Regions from separate parts of the Eleftheria terrae genome, predicted to be linked through region 1. Evidence: riboswitches for the same ligand, from Rfam matches in the RefSeq annotation. Region 1 holds a riboswitch; the other holds the start of a gene.
The links. Region 1 has a riboswitch for cobalamin ahead of N7L95_RS26265 (HupE/UreJ family protein). Riboswitches for the same ligand answer to the same signal wherever they lie in the genome.

Region 1 (11,083 bases):
GTTCTCGAGCGTGAAGGTGGTGGCGGCGTTGAGCTGGAAGAACTTGTCCGCGGCGTCGTAGCCGGTGATGTTGCGCACCGTGACCTTGCCGGCCGCCTTGACGGTGAGCGCGTCTTCCCCGACGTTGCTCCAGGTGACGTTGTCGATGGTGGCGTCGCCATAGACGTGGACGCCGTCCACCCCGTTGTTGCCGATGATCACGTTCTTCAGCACACCGCCCTTCTCCACCAGGAAGGCCGGCGCCTGGTGCTCGTCCTGCGATCCATCGCCGAAGGTCGGGTTGTAGGTGCGGCACTGGCCGTCGAAGACCTGTCCGGCCTTGACGACGTACGTCTTCTCGAGGGGCACCGAGCCGGTGGACTGGCAGCTCGCGCCGGTGGCGGGGCCGGCGTTGCCGGGCGGGGGAGGGCCGCCGTCGTCGGGGGGCAGCTCGCCGCCGTCGCCCGGCGGGAGGCCGTTGTGCGCATACACCTCGAACTCCGCGATCTGCGGTGCTGCATGCGCCTGGTCGATGAACAGGTCCAGCTTGCTGCTCTTCACCGGCGTGAAGCGGATGAGCTTGTCCGCCCCCAGCGTGGTGCCCGAGGCGAGCAGCTTGCCGCTGTCGTGGTTCACGAGGCGCCAGCGCACCACGCTGTTCGTCAGCTCATGCACCTTCGCCGAGCCCACCGTGGACGAGAAGCCCTTGGCGGAGATGCGTTGGGCGTTCGCCGAGGCGGGTTGCCAGTAGGTGTCGGTGTCGCCGTCGACCACCCGTGCATAGCTCGACCCGCCGGCCTTGCTGCTGCCATCGGCGCTGACCGCGAGGTTGCCGCCGGCGGCCACCGCCATGGCAGCGGCCGTCTCCACATAGCCGGCATCCACGCCCTGCGAGGACGCGCCGAGGCCCTCTTCAGTGCCTCCTCCACCGCCACCACATGCCGAGAGTACGGCGCTCAACACCGCCATCGCGGCGGTTTTGCCCAGGAGGGATCTTTCAATGTTCGACACGCTGCAACCCATCTTTGGAAGCTTCCATCACCCCGTCGGCCGCTCAGGCAGCCGCACCATTTCGATGCAACGATGAAGCGTTCTGCCTGTGCCCTTTGAATGCCAATGACTGCCCTTCGCGCGGCCCGGCCTTCCGCGGCGGTGCCATCACCGGCGCTTTGGAGCAGGCGCTGATGCGCGAGGGCATTGTGTGGTGATTCCCTCAGGGTCCCGGCCCTCCGATCGGAAGGTGCCGACCGTCCATCGCCTGCAAGGGGCGGCCCGGGCTCCGGGCAAGGGATGTCCCTGGGTTGACGAAAGCAGGGCGCGACAGCAGCGCTCGCGGCGGCCGCCACCGGGTATGCGTTGTTCCTCTGTGCGCCATCGCCTGCGGCGGCGCTTGCGGGCCCTTTGCAGGCGCCCCAAACCAGTGCGTCGCGCTCGACGAGATCGGCCCCAGCCCCCGGCAAGCACGCAGCATGGCCGGTGCGCCGGGGCCGACGGCGGCAAGCCGGCTGGCCTGCCGCCGCTGTGGCCACATCACCCGCAAGCGGCTGGGCGAGGGCCGTGCAGGCTCACAGCTGCGCCGCCAGGTCGCCCGCCAGCAGGTACTCGGCGCCCCAGTCGCGCGCCAGCTCGGCTGCCCGGCCCAGGCGCAGGCGGCCGTCTTCGAAGTCGATCACGCGCACCTCGTCGGCGGCCTCGGGCCGCAGCGGGCGCTCGGGAAAGCGACCATCGGTCAGCAGCCACAGGCAGCACGCCTGCTGACGCGCCCTGCGACGTTCGCGGTCGAGCAGCGCCTGGGCCTGTTGCAGCCCCGTGACCAGCGACGTACCGCCACCTCCACCAATGGGCGCCACCCGTGCGGCCGGCCATCGACCGGCACGGCCAGGCGCGATCACCAGCTCGACGCGGCCGGCCTGGAAACACAGCAAGGCGACACGCTCCCGGCGCTGGTAGGCCTGCTGTGCGAGCGCCAGCACCACACCCTTGGCCAGCGCCAGCCGGCCATGCGCCAGCATCGACGCCGACACGTCGAGCAGGAAGCAATGCAGCCGCCCCCCACCGGCCTGTTCGGCCCGCCAGCGCAGGTGGCGCCGCTGCAGGCGTGCGGCGCCACGCGCCGCCAGGGTGCGGGTCCAGTCCGGCGTCACCGAATGCCATGCGTCGGGACGCTCCCGGCCGGGTCCTGGCCACCGCGGGCCCGATCGATGGCGGGCCGCCGGGTCGGTGCGGTGGCTCAGGCTTTTTTTGCAGCTGGCTCGCGCAAGGCACGCAAGGGCTTCACCGGCGCCAGGCCGGCCGGCTCGGGAGGCAGTGCCCCCCAGTGCGCCGCCTCGCCGTGCGCGGGTGCACCGGGCGCTGCGACCGGGTCGGCGGCCGGGGCCCCGCCGCCCCGGGTCGCCGCTGCAGGCAAGGGCCCCGCACCTGCGGGCGGCGGCCCTGCCTCGCCGGGCGCCGGTGTCCGCTCGGCAGGGGCGGCCCCGGGCGGCCGGCGGTGTGCCAGCACCAGTTCGGACACCTGCTGCACATGGGCCGGCTCGATGGCCGCTGCGCCCTGCCAGGCCGCCAACGCGCGGGCGGCCCGCAGCATCACCAGGTCGGCCCGCAGGCCGTCCACCTCGGCGGCGATGCACAGGCGGCTGACCTGCACATGCAGCTCATCGTCGAACGGCAGCGCCGAGCCCTGCGCCAGGCGAGCCCGGGCCGCTGCCAGGCGAGCCGCCAGCGCCGCCTGCGCCGGCGCATGGCGCTCGCGGAAGGACAGCGGATCGGCATCGAAGGCCAGGCGCTCGCGCACCACCGCGGCCCGTTCCTCCGCGTTGGAGAGGTTGGACAAGCGCACACACAGGCCAAACCGGTCGAGCAGCTGGGGCCGCAGCTCGCCCTCTTCGGGGTTCATCGTGCCCACCAGCACGAAGCGCGCGGCATGCCGGTGCGAGATGCCATCGCGCTCGATCACGTTGACACCGCTGGCCGCCACATCGAGCAGCACATCGACCAGCGGATCGGGCAACAGGTTCACTTCATCCACATACAGCACGCCGCCATGCGCCCGGGCCAGCAGGCCCGGCGCAAAGCGCAGCCGGTGCCCGGCCAGTGCCTCCTGCAGGTCGAGCGTGCCGACCAGGTGCTCCACCGTGCCGCCCAGCGGCAGCGCGACAAAGGCGGCATCGGGCAGCAGCTCGGCCAGGGCTCGCGCCGCAGTGGACTTTGCCGTGCCGCGCGGGCCTTCGATCAGCACCCCGCCCAGCGCCGGGTCCACCGCCGCCAGCAGCAAGGCGGTGCGCAGCGAGGCCGGGCCGGCCAGCGCACTGAAGGGAAACAGGGGTGGCAGGGCCGCCTGGCCGGCCGGCAGCTCGTGGCCCGGCAGCGCGTGGGGGGCGGTCATCGTGCGGTTCCTTCCATCTCTTGTTCGTGGGCCAGCAGCAGGGTTTCCAGCGCCTCGCGGTAGCCGCCGGGTTGCTGCCAGAGGCCACGCTGCATGGCTTCCAGCAGCCGGTTGAGCATGTCGCCCAGGGCGCGCGGGTTGTGTCGCTCGACGAAGGCGCGGGTGGCGTCATCCAGCACGTAGGCATCGGCCACCAGCGCGTACTGGTGGTCGCCCAGCACGCGGGCGGTGGCGTCGTAGCCGAACAGGTAGTCCACCGTGGCCGCCATCTCGAAGGCGCCCTTGTAGCCGTGGCGCTTCACCCCGTCGAGCCACTTGGGGTTGACCACCCGGGCCCGGACGACCCGCGCGATCTCCTCCCGCAGGGTACGGATGCGCGGTGCCTGCGGGTTGGCATGGTCGCCGTGGTAGAGGGCCGGCTGGCGCCCGCTCAGGCTGCGCACCGCGGCCGCCATGCCGCCCTGGTACTGGTAGTAGTCGTTGGAATCGAGCAGGTCGTGCTCGCGGTTGTCCTGGTTGTGCGCCACCACGTCGATCTCGCGCAAGCGGCGCGTCAGCGCCTCGGCCGCCGGCTGCCCCGCGGCGTCCTGCCCATAGGCATGGGCGCCCCAGGCCACATAGGCGTCACGCAGGTCTTCATCGGTCTGCCATTGCCCGTGGTCGAACAGCGGCTGCAGGCCCGAGCCGTAGTGCCCCGGCGGCGAGCCGAACACCCGCCAGCCAGCCTGCAGCCGCGCCGCCTCGGGCGCCAGGCCGGCGGCCGTCAGGGCATCTCGCTCGCGCAGCACCCGGGCACGCAAGGGATTCTGGCTGGCGTCTTCATCCGCCTGCGCCACCACCGCCTGCACCGCGGCATCGAAGAGCTGCACCGCGGCCGGAAAGGCGTCTCGAAAGAAGCCGGAGATGCGCAGGGTGACGTCGATGCGCGGCCACCCCAGCACCGCCACCGGCAGCACCTCGATGTCCACCACCCGGTGGCTGCCGGGCGCCCAGCGCGGGCGCACGCCCATCAGCGCAAAGGCCTGGGCCAGGTCGTCGCCGCCGGTGCGCATGGTGGCGGTGCCCCACACCGACAGGCCCACCGCCCGCGGATAGTCGCCCTGCTCCTGCAGATGCCGCTCGACCAGCAGGCGGGCCGACTTGAGGCCGAGCGTCCAGGCGGTCGGGGTCGGCACGGCACGGGTGTCCACGCTGTAGAAGTTGCGGCCGGTGGGCAGCACGTCCGGCCGGCCACGGCTGGGCGAGCCGCTCGGGCCGGGGGGCACGAAGCGGCCCTGCAGCCCGCGTGAGAGCTGCTGCAGTTCCTGCGGGCCACAGGCGTCCAGCCGCGGCGCCAGGTCGTCATGCACGCGCTGCAGCACCGCGGCCGCCTGTGGCAGGCCGGGCGGCACCGCCGCGTCCAGCAGCGCCTGGGCCAGCAACTCGAGGCGCTCGCGGGTGTCGCCCTCGTGGCGCCAGGGGGCGTCGCTCACGGCCGCCAGCAGTGGCGGCCGCGGGCCCTGCCAGGGAAGCGCCGCGTCGATCGACAAAGGGTCGAATGCGTGCCCCGGGAACAGGTCGCGGGCCAGCGCCTGCAACAGGCTGGCCTGGCGGCCCTGCCCGTCGCCGGCCGGGAAGCGGGCCAGCGCCACCAGGGTGTCGCGCCGCTGGCGGCCTTGCGGGGAAACGCCGAAGACATGCAGGCCGTCGCGGATCTGGGTTTCCTTCAACTCGCAGAGGTAGGCATCGACCCGTGCCAGCAGGCCGTCGTCGTCTTCGGCGGATGGCGCGTCGAGTTCCTCGTGCAGGCGCTGCCGGCGCACCTCGGCCAGGATCTGCGTGCGCAGCTGGGCCGCGCGGCGGGCATCCAGCAACAGGGCTTCGTAGTACTCGTCGACCTGGCGCTCCAGGTCCTGCAGCGGCCCATGGTTCTCGGCCCGCGTGAGGGGCGGCATCAGGTGGTCGATGATCACGGCCTGTGCGCGCCGCTTGGCCTGCGCCCCTTCGCCGGGATCGTTGACGATGAAGGGATAGAGATGGGGCCAGGGGCCAAGGATGGCGTCCGGCCAGCAGCTGCCGGACAGCGCCACGCTCTTGCCCGGCAGCCATTCCAGGTTGCCATGCTTGCCCACATGCACCACCGCGTCCACCCCGAAGGCCTGCCGCAGCCAGAAGTAGAAAGCCAGGTAGCCGTGCGGCGGCACCAGCTCGGCATCGTGGTAGCTCGCGGCGCCAGCCTCGCCATAGGCGCGGGCCGGCTGGATGCCGATGAAGACCTGGCCCAGCCGCAGGCCGGCGATCATGAAGCGGCCCTGCCGCACCAGCGGATCCTGCTCCGGCGCCCCCCAGCGGGCGGTGACCGCGGCCGCCATGCCGGCAGGCAAGCGCGCCAGTGCGGCCAGGTAGTCGGCCATGGCCAGGCTTTGCCAGGCCGGGCGCAGCGGCCATTGCGAGGGGTCGGCCGCAATGCCTTGCTGCAAGCGGCGCATCAGCGCATCCCCATCGGCCGGCAGCGCGTCGAGCCGGTAGCCCTCGCGCTGCAGCAGGCGCAGGATCTCCATCACCGAGGCCGGCGTGTCCAGCCCCACGCCGCTGCCCAGGCGCCCATCGCTGCCAGGGTAGTTGGCCAGCACCAGGGCCAGCCGCTTCTCTGCCACAGGCAGGCGCCGCAGCCGCACCCAGCGCCGCGCCAGCTCGGCCACGAAGTGGCAGCGCTCCTCGTCCGGCTGGTAGGCCACCACGTCGCTCTGCGTCAGCTCGCAGCGGTAGGCCAGGCCCTTGAAGCTGATGGCACGGGTCACGATGCGGCCGTCCACCTCCGGCAGGGCCACCTGCATCGCGATGTCGCGGGGCCGCAGGCCCTGGGGGTCGGCCAGCCAGTCGTCGCGGGCCGATCCGGCCACCAGCACCTGCAGCACCGGCGCGTCGCCGGCCAGCGGCTCGGCCAGCTCGCCCGACAGCGCGGCGAACGCGGTGCTGTTGAGCACCAGGTCCACCGACTGCTCGGCACACAGCTGGCGCAAGGCGGCCAGGCAGAGGGGCTCCTTCAGCGAATCAAGCGCCACCGGCAGCGGATTGAGCCCACGCTGCAGCAGCGCCGCCGCCAGGCTGTCGAAGGCCGCCGTGTTGCCGGATTGCAGGTGGGAGCGGTAGAACACCAGCGCCACCACCGGGGCGCCCGGCTGCCAGCCGGCCCGCACTTCGTCCAGCGTGGCGGCAGCACCGTGGTGGCGTGCGCCGGCCGCCGGGGCCTGCAGGCAGGGCGGCCGGTACAGCGCCACCTGCGGCAGGGCCGTCGGCGGCAGCGGCGGCTCGCCCCAGCCGAGACCGTCGTGGGCCAGGCTGCGCAGCAATTGCCGCGCGTTGTGCAGGCTGCCGGCCCGCAGGTACTGCCACCACTGGCGGCACAGCGCCTCCGGCAGCGTGCTCTTGCGCAGCAGGTTGACGTCCTCCTGCAGGTCGCCCGAGAACATCGCCAGCCGCAGCCCCCGTGCCGAGGCCAGCTCGCCCAGCCGCTGCACGCCGTAGGGCCAGGCCGACTCGGCACCCAGGTGGTCCACCAGCACCACCCGGGCATGCTGCAGCACCTCGTCCACATACAAGTCGAGCGACGCCGGCTGCCGCAGGAACATCAGGTTGGCCAGCCGCAGGCCGGGCCAGCCGGGCTCGCCCGCCTGCAGCTCGCGGTAGGCCCGGGCCAGCAGCGACAAGGTGGTGTCGGCCGAACTCAGCACCACCAGCTCGGCCGGGCTCTGGCCGAGTCGCATGACCGCGCCCTCGTCCTCGACGAAACCGCCGGGGCGGGTGCTGAGCAGGTGCATCGCGGGGGGATGCCGGCGGCCTAGGCCAGGGCCGGCGCAAGGCCGGCGCGCAGCGACGCCGCGTCCAGCCCCTGGCCGATGAACACGAGCCGGGTCGACGGCGCCTCGTCGTCGCGCCAGCGGCGGTCGAAGTGCGCATCGAAGCGCCGGCCCACCCCCTGCACCAGCAGCCGCATCGGCTTGCCCGGCAGTGCCACGAAGCCCTTCACGCGATAGAGCGTGTGGGCCGCCGCCAGGCCGGCGAGCGCCGCCATCAGGCGCTCGCGATCGACGGCCGGCAGCTCCAGCACCAGCGAGTCGAACTCGTCGTGCTCGTGCGCCTCCTCGTGGTCATGGTGGCTCTCGCGCAGGTGGATGTGCGCTTCGGCCGCCCGCTGCTGGCCCAGCAGCAGGTCCACCGGCAGTTCCCCGCCCCGTGCCGGGACGATCTTCACCTCAGCGGGGATCTCCGCCCGGATCAGCACCTCGGCCTCGCGGCGCTGGGCCTCGCTCATCAGGTCGATCTTGTTCAACACCACCAGGTCGGCGGCCGAGAGCTGGTCCTCGAACAACTCGTGCAAGGGCGATTCATGGTCGAGGTCGGGATCGGCCCGACGCTGCGCGTCCACCGCCGCAGGATCGGCCGCGAACTGCCCGGCCGCGGTGGCCGGCCCGTCGACGACGGTGATGACGGCATCCACCGTGAAGGCATTGGCAATGCCGGGCCAGTTGAAGGCCTGCACCAGCGGCTTGGGCAGGGCCAGGCCGGAGGTCTCGATCACCACATGGTCGATCTGCTCGCGCCGTTCGGCCAGCGCCTGCATCACCGGGAAGAACTCCTCCTGCACGGTGCAGCACAGGCAGCCGTTGGCCAGCTCGTAGAGCTGGCCGGGGCGCTCGCGGCCGTCGTCGTCGCAGCCGATGCCACACCCCTTGAGGATCTCGCCGTCGATGCCGAGCTCGCCGAACTCGTTGACGATGACCGCGATGCGCCGGCCCTGCGCGTTCTGCAGCACATGGCGCAGCAGCGTCGTCTTGCCACTGCCCAGGAAACCGGTGACGACGGTGGCGGGGATCTTGGTGGTCAGCACGTGCCCTCCCTCAGGCCGCCAGCGGCGCCAGTTGCACGAAGGAGAAGTAGGCTCCCAGCACGCCGACCACCGTGCCGGCCACCAGGCCGGCGCGCTGCAGCTGCGGCACGGTCCACCGCGAGGCCACCGTGGAGACGGCGACGACCAGCCCGGCCTGGATCAGCGCGAAGCCGAACAGGTAGGCCAGCAGCGGCGTGGATTCCGCACCGACGATGGATTCGCCGTAGGCATAGCCATGCAGCAGCCCGGCCACCGGCAGGGCCGTCCACAGCACTGCCGCCGGCAACGCCCGCCGCCACAGCAGCGCGAGCCCGGCGACCACCACGCTGAGGCCCACCAGCAGCTCGCCGGCCGGCAGCGTGACGGCATTGAGGTGCAGCACCGTGCCGGCCAGCGAGCCGGCGACAAACACACCCGCCAGGCCGGCCCGCAGTGCCAGTGGCAGCCGCGCCACCAACAGCGCCAGCGCCAGCACGAAGGCCAGGTGGTCCAGCCCGATCACCGGATGCGCGAGGCCGGACAGCAGCCCTTCGCCAAAGGTGCCGGGCATGGCGCCTCCCATGGCGTGGTGGGCGAAGGCCGGCGAGGCCAGCACCGCGAAGGCGGCAGCACCGCCGCGCACGGCAGCGCCCGTCCAGGCACGGTGAGGCGCCCTGGTGCGAGGGGAAGGCAGAAGGAGCAGACGGTCCATGACATCCTCTTCAGGCCGGCGTCCCCGCCGGCCGGGTGGCGAACGTGATGCCGTGAGAGGTACAGCCCGGACATTCCCGCGCCGGCTCCGGCCGCAGGAACAGCCCGGACGCCGCCCTCCCGCGGCTTCCGAGTGAGGGACGACGGCCGGTATCCGGGCTTGCAGAGCCGGGCGGCGCCGAGGCGGCACCACCCTGCGGAAAGGGGCTCGCCTTCCCGCACGCGGCTGCGTGCAGTGGCTGCAGGGCACCGCCGGCCCCTGCCTGAACCCTTCCTTGCCTGCTGACCGTTGCGGGGGCAGCACAGGCCTTGCCACGCTCGACGAAGCGCAGCGCACCTGTTTCCCGTTGAACCCACGCCCCCCTTGCTGGCAGGCGTCGGCACCGTCGATCCCGCCTGCCGGCCGGGCTTCGCCCGGTCCGCCAGGACGTGGCCATTCTAGAGGGACGGCGGGCGCCTGCACTGAGTGGGTTCCCGGAGCCGGCCCCCTTAGAAGCAGGCGGCCGTCAGCTTGCCGTACAAGGTGTTGAGGTCGAGCTGCGCAGGAAAGCCGGCTGGCACCTGCCCGCTGGCAAAGCCCCGGCTGCGCAGGCCGGCCAGGAAGGGATGGCTCAGGTACTGCTGGCTGAAGCTCCCCAGGTTGCCGAAGTAATGGGAGAACAGCCGGGCCGGGTCGAGCGCGAATTCGCCACGGTGGCTGGCGCCGTCGTTGCCGTCGTCCCAGCCCCAGGGCGCATTGGCCGAATGGCTGCTGCAGCTCTTGAGGCCGGCACCGCAGCCGCCACTGCTGTCGCCCTTGAAGCTGCCCCAGCTGTTGAAGGTCTGCGCCTGCGCACCCGGCTGCACGGCTTCGTCCAACGCGGCCGCCCACAGCCCGCCCGGCGCCGCCATGTCGACCAGGCGATAGGGCACCTGGCGATCGTTGCCCGAGGCCGGATGGCCGGCGGTGCCCAGGCTGGGGTAGTAGATCACGCCGTCCTGGTCGGCGGCGCCGTTGAAATCGGAGGTGTAGGGCCAGGCCTTCAGGCCATGGCCCTTGGCCTCCTGCACCGTCTTGACGCGGCTGACGCCCTCGTGCAGCTCGAAGGACAAGGTGCCGTCGATGTCCTCGTGGCCGCCCACGTAGGGGCTGCCAGGCGGGGTATAGGCATAGAAGTCGGTATGGAAGACGGTGATCATGCCTTCCAGCCGACCGAAGGCCGAGCCATCCTTGCGCACCGACAGCAGGGCGCCTTCCAGGTCGTTCTCGTGCTCCTGGTCGAAGATGGTGTCGGACCAGTCACGCGGGTGATAGAAGGCATAGGTGATGAAGTAGTGGCTGCAGCTCTCCACCACGGAGTAGTAGACGGTGGCCGGCCAGAGCCCGTCGCCCCGGTGATCCCAGTTGTTGGTGGTGACGCGGTCGCCGTCGTAGTCGTAGGCGGTGAGGTAGTCCGATGCCGCATCGCTGGAATCGGTGTCCTGGTAGTGCACCGGCGCATGGTGATAAGCCAGCTCGGCAGGGGTGGCGGCGGGCACGACGGCCGGCGCGAGAAGAACGCCGGCGCATGTGGCCAGGGCGACCATGGAACGTGGCATCGGGAGCTCCTTTGTCCAGACAACAAAAGCCGCCAGCCTGTCGGGCCGGCGTGTCGAGCCGATGACCGGGCAATCGCCCTGCCTGCCGGCGGGCTGCCCCCACCCGCCGTCCGCCCTGCCGCGGGCCGCCGCCACGGGGAAAAGTCCACTTTCAACATTTGCCTGCGCAAACCGGGCGAACGCGCGAAGAAACGGCCTAATGCCGCGGTCGATGCGACGCCGGCCACCGGCCTGCCGCTGCACTCCCACCCACCGGACCCCGCCCATGCCCCGCTCCCCGCGCCTTGCGCTTCATCTCCTTGCCTGCCTGCTTGCCGGCCACACCGGGGCCTGGGCGACGAGCGGCAACGCCGCCCCGTCCCCGCTGGCCTTCGGGGCGACCACGGCCGCCGAGGCGAGCGCCAGCGCGATCGACCCCGCCAAGGCGCGCGTCACCGCCCAGGCCAGCGGTCGCCTGGAGCTGTTCATCAATGGCCAGTTCATGGGCCGGGCCATCGACGCGCGGCAGCGCCTGAGCGCCTATGCCCGGGCGCTGCGGGTGGGCGACAACGTCATCGTGCTGCGGGTGCGCAGCCAGGACGCCG
Region 2 (11,083 bases), on a different replicon from region 1:
CCGCTCGGTCTGGTCCTTGAAGTGCGGCGAGTCGGGATTGTCCGACTGCGAGTAGGCGAGCAAGGCTTGTGCATGCGGGCCGTCGGCGTCGAAGCCCACCGCCTGCAGGTAGCTGGCACCCTCCAGCACCTCCCGCTCGCCCGGCGCCGAGGCCTCGGCGTACATGGCGTTGTAGATCCCCAGCAGCTCGCTGCCACCGTGCACCGGCACGCGCACGCCACCGCGTGTCGCGCCCTGCACCTCACCCCAGGTGCGGCCCGGTGTCCAGCCCGCAGCATGGGTCTGTGCCACTGCCTCGCGCAGGGCCGCCTGCAGGGCGCTGGCAACGGCGGCGTCGTCCACCTTCAGGCCGCGCGGTGTGTGCAGGGGGTCCTGTGGATCGTAGGGCAGGCGCCAGACCTCCGGGTGATCCTGAAGATAGGGCTGCAGGGCCTCGAAATAACCGTAGCCGATGCCGGCGTCCAGCTCGGCCCGCCGGTGCCAGGCGGCAAGCGCCGGGCAGGGGCTGCCGGCCTCCGTGGCGAGCGGCTGGCCGGGGCGGCAGAGCTGCAGCAGGTCGTCAAGCACCAGCTCCGCCAGATGGACGCGGTTGTTCATCACCAGGTCCTGCACCTGCCGCAGCGAGATGCGACGGCCGGGCTGGCCGTCGCGCCCGGCCAGGCGGTCTTCGATCTGGGTGAGCCCGCTGCGGGTGCGCAGGCTCGGCGGCTGGCCCACGAGGTTGGCCACCGGGGTCGGGCCGACCAGCGGTGCCGCCGGCTGGGTGAGCCAGGCGCTGTCGTTGGCGTTGTGCACATAGTCGTCGCGCTCCAGCACCGGCAACTGGTCCGCGGGCAGCACGCCGGGCTGGGGCGCCCGAGGGTCTTGGTCCCAGTGGCAGGCTGCAGTGCGACCGTCCAGCACCCAGATGCCTGCGGGCACCAAGGATTCGAATTCGGGCACCTGGCAGTCGGCCAGCTTGCGTGCCGGCAGGTTGGGCACCGGGGTGACGTCCATGAACAGCGTGCGGCCGTCCTTGTCGGCGGCCAGCGTGGTGTTCCACGGGTTGCCGACGATGCGCAGGTTGGCCGCCTTCAGCTCTGCCAGCGAACGGGCCCGGTTCATCGCATGCCATTGCGCCACCATGCGGTGGTTATCGACATTCATGTCGCGCATGGCATAGGCGGCAGTGGCGCTCCAGTCCATGGTTCCCGCCACCACCACCACCGGGCCGAACTCGGTGGCGTAGAAGTCGCGCGCCTGCCGCACCAGCCGGCCGTCGGCGCCAAGCACCTCGATCTCGACATGGCGCCGCACCATCGGCTTGCTGATGCCGTCGACCCGATAGCGGGTGGCATCGGCCGGGTCCAGCTCGAGCCGGTAGAAGGTGGAGCGTGCGGCATTGCTGGTCGTGTGGGTCCAGGCGAAATCGCGGGTGAAGCCGATGCCCACCGCCGGCAGGCCGGGCAGGGTGGCCCCCATCACATCCATCCTGCCGGGCAGTGTCAGGTGCAGTTGGTACATGCGCTCGATGCCCGACCACGGGAAGTGCGGGTTGCCAAGCAGCAGGCCACGGCCGTTCTCACTCGCGGCGCGCCCGAAGGCGACGCCGTTGCTGGCCGTGCGGGGGCGCCGCGGCAGCGCCTGGGCAAGGCGCGGTTCGCGGCGGGCGGCGGCCTTGGCCTCTGCCACTGCGGGCTCGGCGCCCGGCGGCTGTGCGGCGGCGAGCGCCGCGGGCTGGCCGCTGAGGCCATTGAGCGTGGCGTAGTAGCGCATCAGCCGCACCAGGTCGGTGTGGTCGATCTCGCGCACCCAGGCAGCGTTGCGGCAGGCGGCGGGCAGGCCGCCGGGGCCGCTGTCCTTCAGGAAGCGGTTGTAGCCCGCCACCCAGCCGGTGTGCAGGGCGCGGACCTCGGGGGTCTGGGCCTGCCAGTAGGCCTGCACGGCGCCGTCATGCTGAATGAGGCGCTGGGCATAGTCGGAGGCGATGTTCTCCGGCAACGGTGCCTGCGCGTCCTGCTTGCCCGGGCCGAAGTGGCGCGAGCGCTCGCCGCGCAAGCTCATGAATTTCTCGGCAATGCTGCAGACGTTGTCTTGTGCATAGGCATAGGCGATGCCGAAGCCGAGGCTGGCCTCGTCGTCGGCCACCACGTGGGGAATGCCCCAGGAGGTGCGGCGGATCTCTGCCTGGTAGGACGTCTTGTTGTCGTTGTCGTTGTCGTGGCCGTCGCCGCTGCAGGCGGCGAGCAGCAGCACGGCGATGGCGGCGGGGGTGGAGCGGGCGGACATGGCGACCTCGCTCAGAAGCGGTAGAACAGGCTGGCCGAGACCAGATGGGCCGAGGCCCGCCCGGGGGCCTGCTTGCGGCCGATGCCCTGGAAGGTCTCCAGCTCGGTGCGCAGGCCGTAGTGCTCGTTGATGCGGTATTCCATGCCGATGCCGGCCGTCAGGCCGTGGCGCAGCTTGTTCTCGCGATCGTCGCGCAGGCCGCTGCGCCGGAGCTCCGAGCGGGCCCAGTGCAGCGAGGGCCCGCCCTTGGCGAAGAGGCTCAGCTGGTCGGTGACCGGCAGCCGGCCCACCGCGGTGAAGGACAGCGCAGCGGCCTCGTAGGTCTCGCGCGCGCCGCCGCTGTACTTCAGCTCGGCACGGCCCAGGCAGGCGTACTGCATCTCCAGCGAGAGCGAGGGCAGCAGCTCGTAGCCGCCGAACAGCTTGCTGCAGATGTTCTTCTGGTCGATGCCACGCTGGCGGGCCTGGCCCGGCACGCTGAAGTCCTCGGTCTTCAGGCTCTGGTGCGGCCGGCCGATGCCGAAGCCGGCGTACCAGCGGCCGGCACTCTCGCTGAGGGGGGGACCGGACTGGGCCTGGGCAGGCAGCGAAGCCAGGAGGTGGCCGGCCAGGACGGAGAGGGCGGCCGCCAGGCCGCGGTGGCGGGCAAGGGAGAGGGACATGAGCGTTGTTTCCTGTGGCTGGGGGAATGTGCAGGGCCGGGCCTTGCAACGGTCGCCAGTGTGGGCAGCCGGGCAGCAAACACGCAGTGCCGGAAGTCATGTGCCGCGCGGGGCAGGCGCGATGGTCGCGGGGGGAGCCGTTGCCTGGTGGCGCGGCACCCCCCGCCCGGGCTCGACGGGCGGAGGTCCCGCGGCCCCGCCAGCGCCGGGCGGCTCTGGGCCTGCCGGGCCGCGGCATCCCCGCCGGCACTGGCGCCGGCGGCTGGCCCGCAGGCGACGCCAACCGATCACCACGCCGCTGGCAGACACGACCAGGCCCGCTGCACAGGCCGCCCACATCACCAGGTCCCAGGCCGGGCGCCGCTGGATCAGCCAGGGAAAATCGAGGCTGTGCGCGCCGTTGAAGAGCCAGCGGCGCAGGCGGCCGCGGTCGTCGCTGCTGCCCAGCACCTGGCCGCTGGCCGGGTCGATGTGCAGCCAGGTGCGCCGTGCATCGGCCAGCACCACCCGCCACACCGGCAGGCGGCGCGGCCGGTGGTGGCCATACCAGTGCGCGTCTTCCCGGGTGAGCCAGTCGATGCGCGCGACGGGGGCGCCCGGCACCAGGCGCTGCACCGCCTGCCGCAGCTCTGCAGCGGTGAGGGCCGGCGCCGGTGCGGCGCGCACCGCGTCCACCACCTGGCTGCGGCCGAGGCCGTCGCGCCACTGCAGCAGCGGCCGGCCCGCAATCCACAGCAGCTGCAGCTCGCGCGCATCCGGTGGTGCGGCCGGCGGCCAGCGCAGGGCATCGGTGCGGCCTGCCGCGTGGTAGCGCGCCAGTGCCTCGGCGCCGAGCGCGCTGCGCTCGAACCAGCGATTGGGGTCGATCGAGAGCCAACCGCTGGCGATCCAGCCCAGCAGCAGCACGCCGCCCAGCAAGCCCGCCAGATGGTGCCAGGCCAGCCAGCCGCCGTAAGGCGTGATGTGCCCGGCCCGGTAGCGCCGGCGCAGCCGCATCCGCAGCACGCCGATGACGAGGCCGCTGGCCGCGGCCACGATGCCGGCGCCCGACACCCAGAGCACCACCTGGCGCCATAGCGGCGCGTCGGCCCGCAGCGGCGTGAAGTACAGCCAGTGCGGCACCGCGCCCAGCCAGTTCCAGGCGCGCTCGCGGCGCGTGGTGTCGCGCACGACTTCGCCGCTGACCGAGGACACGTACAGCTCGGTGCCCGCGGCGTCCGCCACTTCGACCCGGTGCAGCGGGCGCAAGGCGTCGAGGCTGCCCGACACGGTCCACTGGTCTCGCTCCAGCGTCTCCACCGCGCGGACCGGGGCGCCGCCTGCGAAGGCCGATGCGATGGTGGCTGCCTCGCGGGCACCGAGCGGCGCCAGTGCCGCGCCGTCGCGGGCCGAGACGGCATGCCGGCCACCGTGCGCGTCCACCACCCGCCATACCGGGCCGGCCTGCGGCCCGGCAGCCAGCATCTCCAGGCCCATGCGCCGGGGCGCTGCGGCCCGCGCTCCGGCGGGCAGCGCAGCCAGCGCCGCGGCGGGGCCAAGCCGGGCCTCGTGCAGGTGCAGCGGGCGCAAGCCGCGCAGGCGTTCCTCGTCGTCCAGCGACGGAAAGCCGATGTACATCATCACCAGGCCACTGGCGAACCACATCACGAACAGCAGGCAGCCGGCGATGCCGAGCCAGCGGTGCGTGGCGTACAGCGCGCGCCTGCAAGGCGGCCAGAGGCGGCGTGCCAGCGGCCCCGGGAAGTGCCCCATGGCCGGCCTCAGAAGCGCAGGTGGGCCGACAGCTCGACCGAGCGCGGCCGGCCCAGCAGCCATTGCTGCCCGTCGTTGGAGGTGGACAGCGCATGGTCGCGGTCGAACACGTTGTCCACCTGCAGGGTGACTTCCAGGTCGCCCCGGGGCAGCCAGGCCAGCGCCGCGTCGACCACCGTGTAGGCGCCGAGCTGCCGGCTGTTGGCGGTGTCGACCTGCCGGCGACCCACATGGCGAAGGCCCGAGCGGGCCTGCCAGCCGGGCGCCGGCCGCCAGTGCAGCCAGAGGTTGGCCGCTTGCTGCGGCACGCCGGGGGGCGTCTTGCCGGCGCGCGAGATGACGGCGCGGCCCACTTTTTCGTCGAAGTCGTCGTAGCGGGCATGCAGCCGGGCGAGGTTGGCCTCCAGCCGCAGCGTGCGCGCCAGTGCCAGCTCCACGGTGGCCTCGACGCCTTGCGACGACTGCTGGCCGATCTGCTGCTGCAGGGCGGGGTTGTGCGGATCGCGCGAGAGCAGCTTGCGCTTCTCGATGCGATAGAGCGCCACCGACCAGGCGCCGCGCCCCTGATCCAGCAGCTGCTTGTAGCCCAGCTCCAGCTGGCGGCCGGTGGTGAGGTCGTAGTGCGCCATCGACGGAGACAGCGACACCAGCCCGCCCAGCGGGTCCACCGCCCGGGCGAGCTGGGCATACACCGACTGCGCCGCGCTCGGCGCCCACACCACGCCGAGCCGGCCGGTGGTGTAGGCAAAGGTCTTGTCGAAGCTGCCGGCCGGCTGGGCGAGGTCGTGGCGTTCGACGTCGACATGGTCGCGCCGCAGGCCGCCCACCAGCGACCAGTGGTCGTCGATCACGAGGCGGTCTTCCATGAACAGCGCGACAGTGCGGGTGCGTGTGCGAAAGCGCGGCCGGTAGCTCGACGGCGAGGCATACCGGCCGGGGTCGAAGCGCTCGAGATCGACCGTCGACTGCCCGCCATAGGGCGCATCGGTGGCATGCCGGAACTGGATGCGGTTGAGGTCCAGGCCCAGCACCGCCCGGTGGCTGTAGCGGCCCAGCGGATGCGCCAACGCCACGTCAAGCCGGTTGCCGACTTGTTCCTGGTCATGGCCGATCTGCAGGTAGTCCTCGCGCAGCACGTGGCCGCTGTCGGGCAGGTGGGCATAGCTTTCGGTGTTGCGCCAGTGGCGCCGGCTTTCCAGGCGGTAGAGCTGGTTGCGCAGCCGGAGCTGCTCGTTCAGTGCCCAGTCGGCTTCCAGGCGGGTCCAGCGGTCGCGGTAGCGGATGGCGGCGTCTTCGACGTTGTAGTTGAGCCGCCGGTTGCGCTCGTCGAGCCGGCCGTTGACGAGCGGCACGCCGAAGTAGCGCTGCGGCCGCTGGTGTCCCTCGTCGTGCGAGAGCCGCAGGCCCAGCGTGGGCGACAGGTCCCATTGCAGGCTGCCGCCGGCGGCCAGGCTGCGGGCGTCGCCGCGGTCCATGAAGCCGCTGCTGCGGTGGTGGCTGATGTCGAGGCGGTAGGACCAGCGCTCATCGAGTGCGCCACCGCTGCCGAAGGCCGCACGCCGCGTGCTGTCACTGCCGACAGCCAGCAGGGCCTCATGGGCGGCCGGCTGGCGGGATGGCTTCTTGGGCACGATGTTGACTGCCGCGCCAATGGCCCCTTCGCCGAACAGCACCGAAGCCGCGCCGCGCAGCACCTCGATGCGCTCGATGGACCAGGCGTCGAAGGGAAAGGTGACGGTGCCTGCGCCGACCTGCAGCCGGGTGCCGTCGAACAGCTGCATCACCGACCCATGGCCGCCGAAGCCGCGGGCGGACAGGGCGCTGCCGCCATTGCCGGGGGCGGGCGAGGCGGTGATGCCGGTGGCCCGGCTGACCGCCTCCAGCACCGAGGTGTCGCCCCGTTCGCGCACGGCGTCGCCAGACAGCACTTCGATGCTGGCCGGCGTCTGCAGCGGCGTCAGCTCGAGCCGGCTGCCGGTGCGGGTCGGTTGGTCCAGCGCCCCGGCGCTGGCGCGGCGGGCTTGCACCTTGATGTCGGGCAGGGTGGCCGGCGTGGTCTCATGCGCGCGGCTCGCCGGGGCGGCGGCGCCGGCCAGGGCGGCTGTCAGCACGGCGGCCGGGGGGAAGGCACTGGAGTGGAACGCACGGGAGTGGAGAACCCCGGTGCGGCGCGGTTGGTCGTTCATGGCCCAGCTCTCTGGCGGGCCGCGTCCCCGCAGCCCGCCTTGCATTGCATTGCAGGAAGAAGCCGGGGAGGGCGACGCACGGGCGGCACCGGGCGGCCTGCGGGCAGTCGCACCGGTGTGCCGGTCTGCCGCACGCCCGCAGCTTCCGGGATGGGCGAAGGCCGGTATCCGGGCTGGCGGAGTGTGGCGCTCGGGGCCCCGAGGGGCCGCTGGCGCCACGGAGGTTTCGCCTTCCCACGCACTCTCGTGCGCAGTGGCTGGGGCGCCTGCTGGCGCCCGCATGAAACCGTCCCGATCCGCTCACCGTTGCGGGGGCAGCACAGGAGTTGCGCTGCAGCGTCTGCAGCACGCACCTGTTTCCCGTTTAACCCGCGTCGCGAGGGGCAACGCGGGCACCTTCGTCCGCGAGCCGCGGGCAGCGATGCCGTCCGTGGCGGGAGCGGATTCTAGAGGGCTGCCGGCCAAGGCGGCCAGGGGTGGCTGCGTTCAGGCCGCGGTGCGCCGCCTGGCGCGCGGCGGCGGCAGCATCTCCATCAAGGCCCGCAGGGGCGCGCTCGCCTCGCCCTGCCACACCAGGTGCGTGCGATTGACGCGCAGCCGCGCGGGCAGCGGATGGCGCTGCACCGAGCTGCCGAGCACGGCCTGGTCGAGCACTTCGGCCGGCACGATGGCCACACCGGCGCCGGCCGCTACGCAGGCGACGATCGCGTGGTACGAACCCAGGTCGAGGATGCGGCCGGGCGAGGCGCCGCCTTCGGCCGCCCATTCCAGGAGCCGGCGCCGGTACGAGCAGCCGTGCGGAAAGGCCAGCAGGGTGCGGCCGTCCAGATCGGCCGCACGGCGAGGGGCGGGCGCCTGCTTGGCGGTGATCAGCACCAGTTCCTCGTCGAAGGCCGGCACGCTGCGGAGGCGGCCCTTCTCCAGCGGCTCGGACACGAAGGCGGCCTCCACCTCGAAGCGCTCCAGCCGGCGCAGCAGTGCGGTGGACGTGCCGGTTTGCAGCTCGATCGACACCTCCGGGTAGCGGGCATGGAAGGCCGACAGGACCGGCGGCAGCCGGGCGCCGGCGGCGCTTTCGAGGGAGCCGAGCCGCAGCGCCCCGCGCACGACACCGCTGCGCAGTTCCTGCTCGGCCAGGTCGGCCATCTGCAGCAGCCGCTCGGCATGGCCGAGCACGGTGCGGCCCGCATCGGTGAGCACCAGGCGGCGACCCTGGCGCTGGAACAGGGCCAGGCCCAGGCGCTCCTCGAACTGCTTGATGCGGGTGGTGACGTTGGAAGGCACCCGGTGCAGCTGGCTGGCGGCGCGGGTGACGCCGCCTTCCCTCACCACGCAGCGGAAGATGTGGAGGTCGTCCAGGTCCATCATTCTCATGCGGAGAATTGTATGTCTCCACAATTCAGTATTCAGAATGCCTTTGCGGGTGTCCAATCCTCCACACGATGCGTACCGACCCCTCCCTTGCTCACCGGCCGCCTGACCTGACGGCGGCGTCGATCACCGTGGCCGGCCTTGTCGCGTTGGCGGTGGCAATGGGCATCGGCCGCTTTGCCTTCACGCCGCTGCTGCCGCTGATGCTGCGCGACGGCACGCTGAGCGCGGCCGCAGGCGCGGAATGGGCGGCCGCCAACTATGGCGGCTACCTGCTCGGCGCCATGACGGCGGCCTGGTTCTCCGGCCAGCCGCAGCGCGGCCTGCGTCTGGGCCTGCTCGGCGTGGCGCTGGCCACGCTGGCGGTGGCATGCATGGACGGCGCCGTGGCGCCCGGCTGGCTGGGCGCGCTGCTGCGCGCCGCAGCCGGCGTCTTCAGCGCCTGGGTCATGGTGTGCGCCAGCAGCTGGTGCCTGGCGGAGCTGGCCCGGCGGCAGGCGTCGCAGTGGGGCAGCTGGATGTATGTCGGCGTGGGCCTCGGCATCATGCTGGCCGGTGGGCTGGCGTGGCTCGGCGGGCGGCAGCCGGCCCGATGGTTGTGGCTCGAGCTGGGCGGGCTTGCGGTGCTGGGCGCGGTGTTCGCGCTGCGGCCGCTGCGAGGCAGCGGCCGCGTTGGCGCGTCTGCCGGGTGGCGCATGGCGCCACCGCCGGCTGCAGCGGCAGCCGCCTCGGGGGGGAAGCGCGGGCAGCCGGCGCTGGTGCTGTGCTATGGCCTGTTCGGGTTTGGCTATATCGTGCCGGCCACCTTCCTGCCCGCCATGGCGCGGCAGCAGGTGGCCGATCCGCTGGTGTTCGGGCTGATGTGGCCGTTGTTCGGGCTGGCCGCTGCCGTGTCGGTGGCGGCGGCGGCGCGCTGGCTGTCGGGCTGGCCGCGCAGGCGGGTCTGGGCGCTGGCGCAGGGCGTCATGGCGCTGGGTACCGCGCTGCCGCTGCTGGCCGCGCAGGGCCTGTGGGTGCTGGCGGTGTCGGCCGTGCTGGTGGGCGGCACCTTCATGGTGGCCACCATGGCGGGCCTGCAGCTGGCTCGCGAGCAGGCGCCGGCCCATGCGACCGCGCTGCTGGCGCGCATGACGATGGCCTTCGCCGCCGGGCAGATCGCCGGCCCGCTGCTGGTGCGTGTGCTCGGCGCCGGCCGCTGGGCCGGCTGGGACGCCCTGGCATGGGCCAATGCGGCAGCCACCGCGCTGCTGCTGATGTCGGCGGCCTGGCTGTGGCGCGCGCCTGCGCCGGCAGCCGTACCGGCAGCTTCACCTTCAACCTGAAGAGACCTCGATGACCCTTGCACCTTCCATGACCTCGGCGCTGACTTTTCCCGAAGCCGGCCTGCCCGAACGCCTGGCCCCCCCGGCGGTGCTCGACCCCGCGCAGCAGGAGGCGGCGGACGAGCTGATCAACGGCCCACGGCGCGGCGTCTACGGGCCGTTCCGCCCGCTGATGCACCGGCCGGCGCTGCTGAGTGCGGTGGCCAAGGTGGGTGAGAACCTGCGCTACCAAGGCAGCCTGGATGCGGCCTTGCGGGAGTGGACGATCTGCGTCGTCGCCCGCGAGCTGTCCAACGTCTTTGAATGGGACATGCACCTGCCGCTCGCGGCAGCGGCCGGTGTGCCGGCGGCGGCGCTGGCGGCGCTGGATGCCGGCGAGCCGTCACCGCCTGAACTGCGGGGCGACCTGGCGCTGGCGCGCAGCGTGGCCACGGAGCTGATCACCCATCACCGGCTGGGCGACGCCACCTACCAGGAGGCGCTCCAGCAATGGGGTGAGCCGACGCTGGTGGAGCTGCTCACCTTGATCGGCTATTTCGCGATGGTGTGCTGGCTGATGAACGTGGCGCGCACGCCGGGGCCGGCGCCGGCGCGCTGAGGGGGGCCTGGCAGGACGAGCCGCTTCCGCCGGCCAATGGCGGGCCCCGCGGGCGCATTGACGCGCCTGGCCGGGGAGACGCGCCAGGCGGTTGACGCCGTGCCTGCGCCCTCGATTCATCGACGACCTGCGGACGGCCGACCCTCGCAGGCCGGTGCGGCTGCCGGTGAGCGCGGGCGAGGGGGCCGTGCGCCTGCAGCGATTCGTGCAGAAGTCGCCTCCGGCGCCCGTCGGGCGCGGTGTTCGCGCTGCGGCCGCTGCGAGGCAGCGGCCGCGCTGGCGCGTCGGCCGGGTGGCGCTGCCCCTCAGCATTGCTTGCGGGGACCGGGACGCTTGCGGTGCAGCGACCATCCTGGTCTGCAGTGCCGGTCGCTGGCTGCCGGCCAGACAGGTTGCTGGCAGCCACGGCACGGGCTCCGTGGCGAGCCCGTGCAGCCCGCCGAGCTCAGTCGATGCGAACCACCAATTCCTTCTCTTCGCCCGACGCATCGGCCTTGCAGCGCACATAGGCCGTTTGCGAGCCGGTGGTGGCAAAGGTGGTGGTCTTGCTGTGCGAGAGGCCGTCGGCCGAGCGGCTCAGGTTGTCGTACATGGCGCCGTAGCTCGAGCCCGCCTGCGACGACCAGCGGCACTGTGCCGCCACGCTGCTGCTCAGCTTGAAGGTGGCGCTGTAGCCGCTGTGCGTGACCTGGCCGAGGACGATTGCCAGGGGGCCGCCGCCCGGCGTCGGCGTTGGCGTGCTGCTGCCGCCGCCGCTGCCGGTCGTGCCGACATAGACCCACGATGGCAGGCCGATCATGTAGCTGGAGGGCGGGCCCTGGTCGTTGAAGTTGGTCGCGAACAGCAGGCGCGAGCCATCGCGGCTGAGCGTGGCCTGGTGCTCGCCGAAGTAGGCCGTGCCTTCATTGGCGCTCAGGTACTGGT

Region 2: another riboswitch for cobalamin. It lies ahead of N7L95_RS04090 (TonB-dependent receptor); the one in region 1 lies ahead of N7L95_RS26265 (HupE/UreJ family protein).

What each region holds. Positions count from the first base shown of each region.
Region 1 is NZ_CP106952.1:507,014-518,096, reverse strand. It holds gene N7L95_RS26295 (pectate lyase) at 1-939, opposite strand, end outside; gene N7L95_RS26290 (hypothetical protein) at 1,005-1,187, shown strand; gene N7L95_RS26285 (vWA domain-containing protein) at 1,545-2,123, opposite strand; gene N7L95_RS26280 (magnesium chelatase ATPase subunit I) at 2,210-3,361, opposite strand; gene cobN (cobaltochelatase subunit CobN) at 3,358-7,161, opposite strand; gene cobW (cobalamin biosynthesis protein CobW) at 7,182-8,231, opposite strand; gene N7L95_RS26265 (HupE/UreJ family protein) at 8,242-8,922, opposite strand; cobalamin riboswitch at 9,050-9,324, opposite strand; gene N7L95_RS26260 (hypothetical protein) at 9,411-10,499, opposite strand; gene N7L95_RS26255 (polysaccharide lyase family 1 protein) at 10,765-11,083, shown strand, end outside.
Region 2 is NZ_CP106951.1:906,603-917,685, reverse strand. It holds gene N7L95_RS04105 (penicillin acylase family protein) at 1-2,268, opposite strand, end outside; gene N7L95_RS04100 (outer membrane beta-barrel protein) at 2,280-2,930, opposite strand; gene N7L95_RS04095 (PepSY domain-containing protein) at 3,027-4,682, opposite strand; gene N7L95_RS04090 (TonB-dependent receptor) at 4,691-6,868, opposite strand; cobalamin riboswitch at 7,024-7,269, opposite strand; gene N7L95_RS04085 (LysR family transcriptional regulator) at 7,355-8,242, opposite strand; gene N7L95_RS04080 (YbfB/YjiJ family MFS transporter) at 8,311-9,561, shown strand; gene N7L95_RS04075 (carboxymuconolactone decarboxylase family protein) at 9,572-10,159, shown strand; gene N7L95_RS04070 (hypothetical protein) at 10,605-11,083, opposite strand, start outside.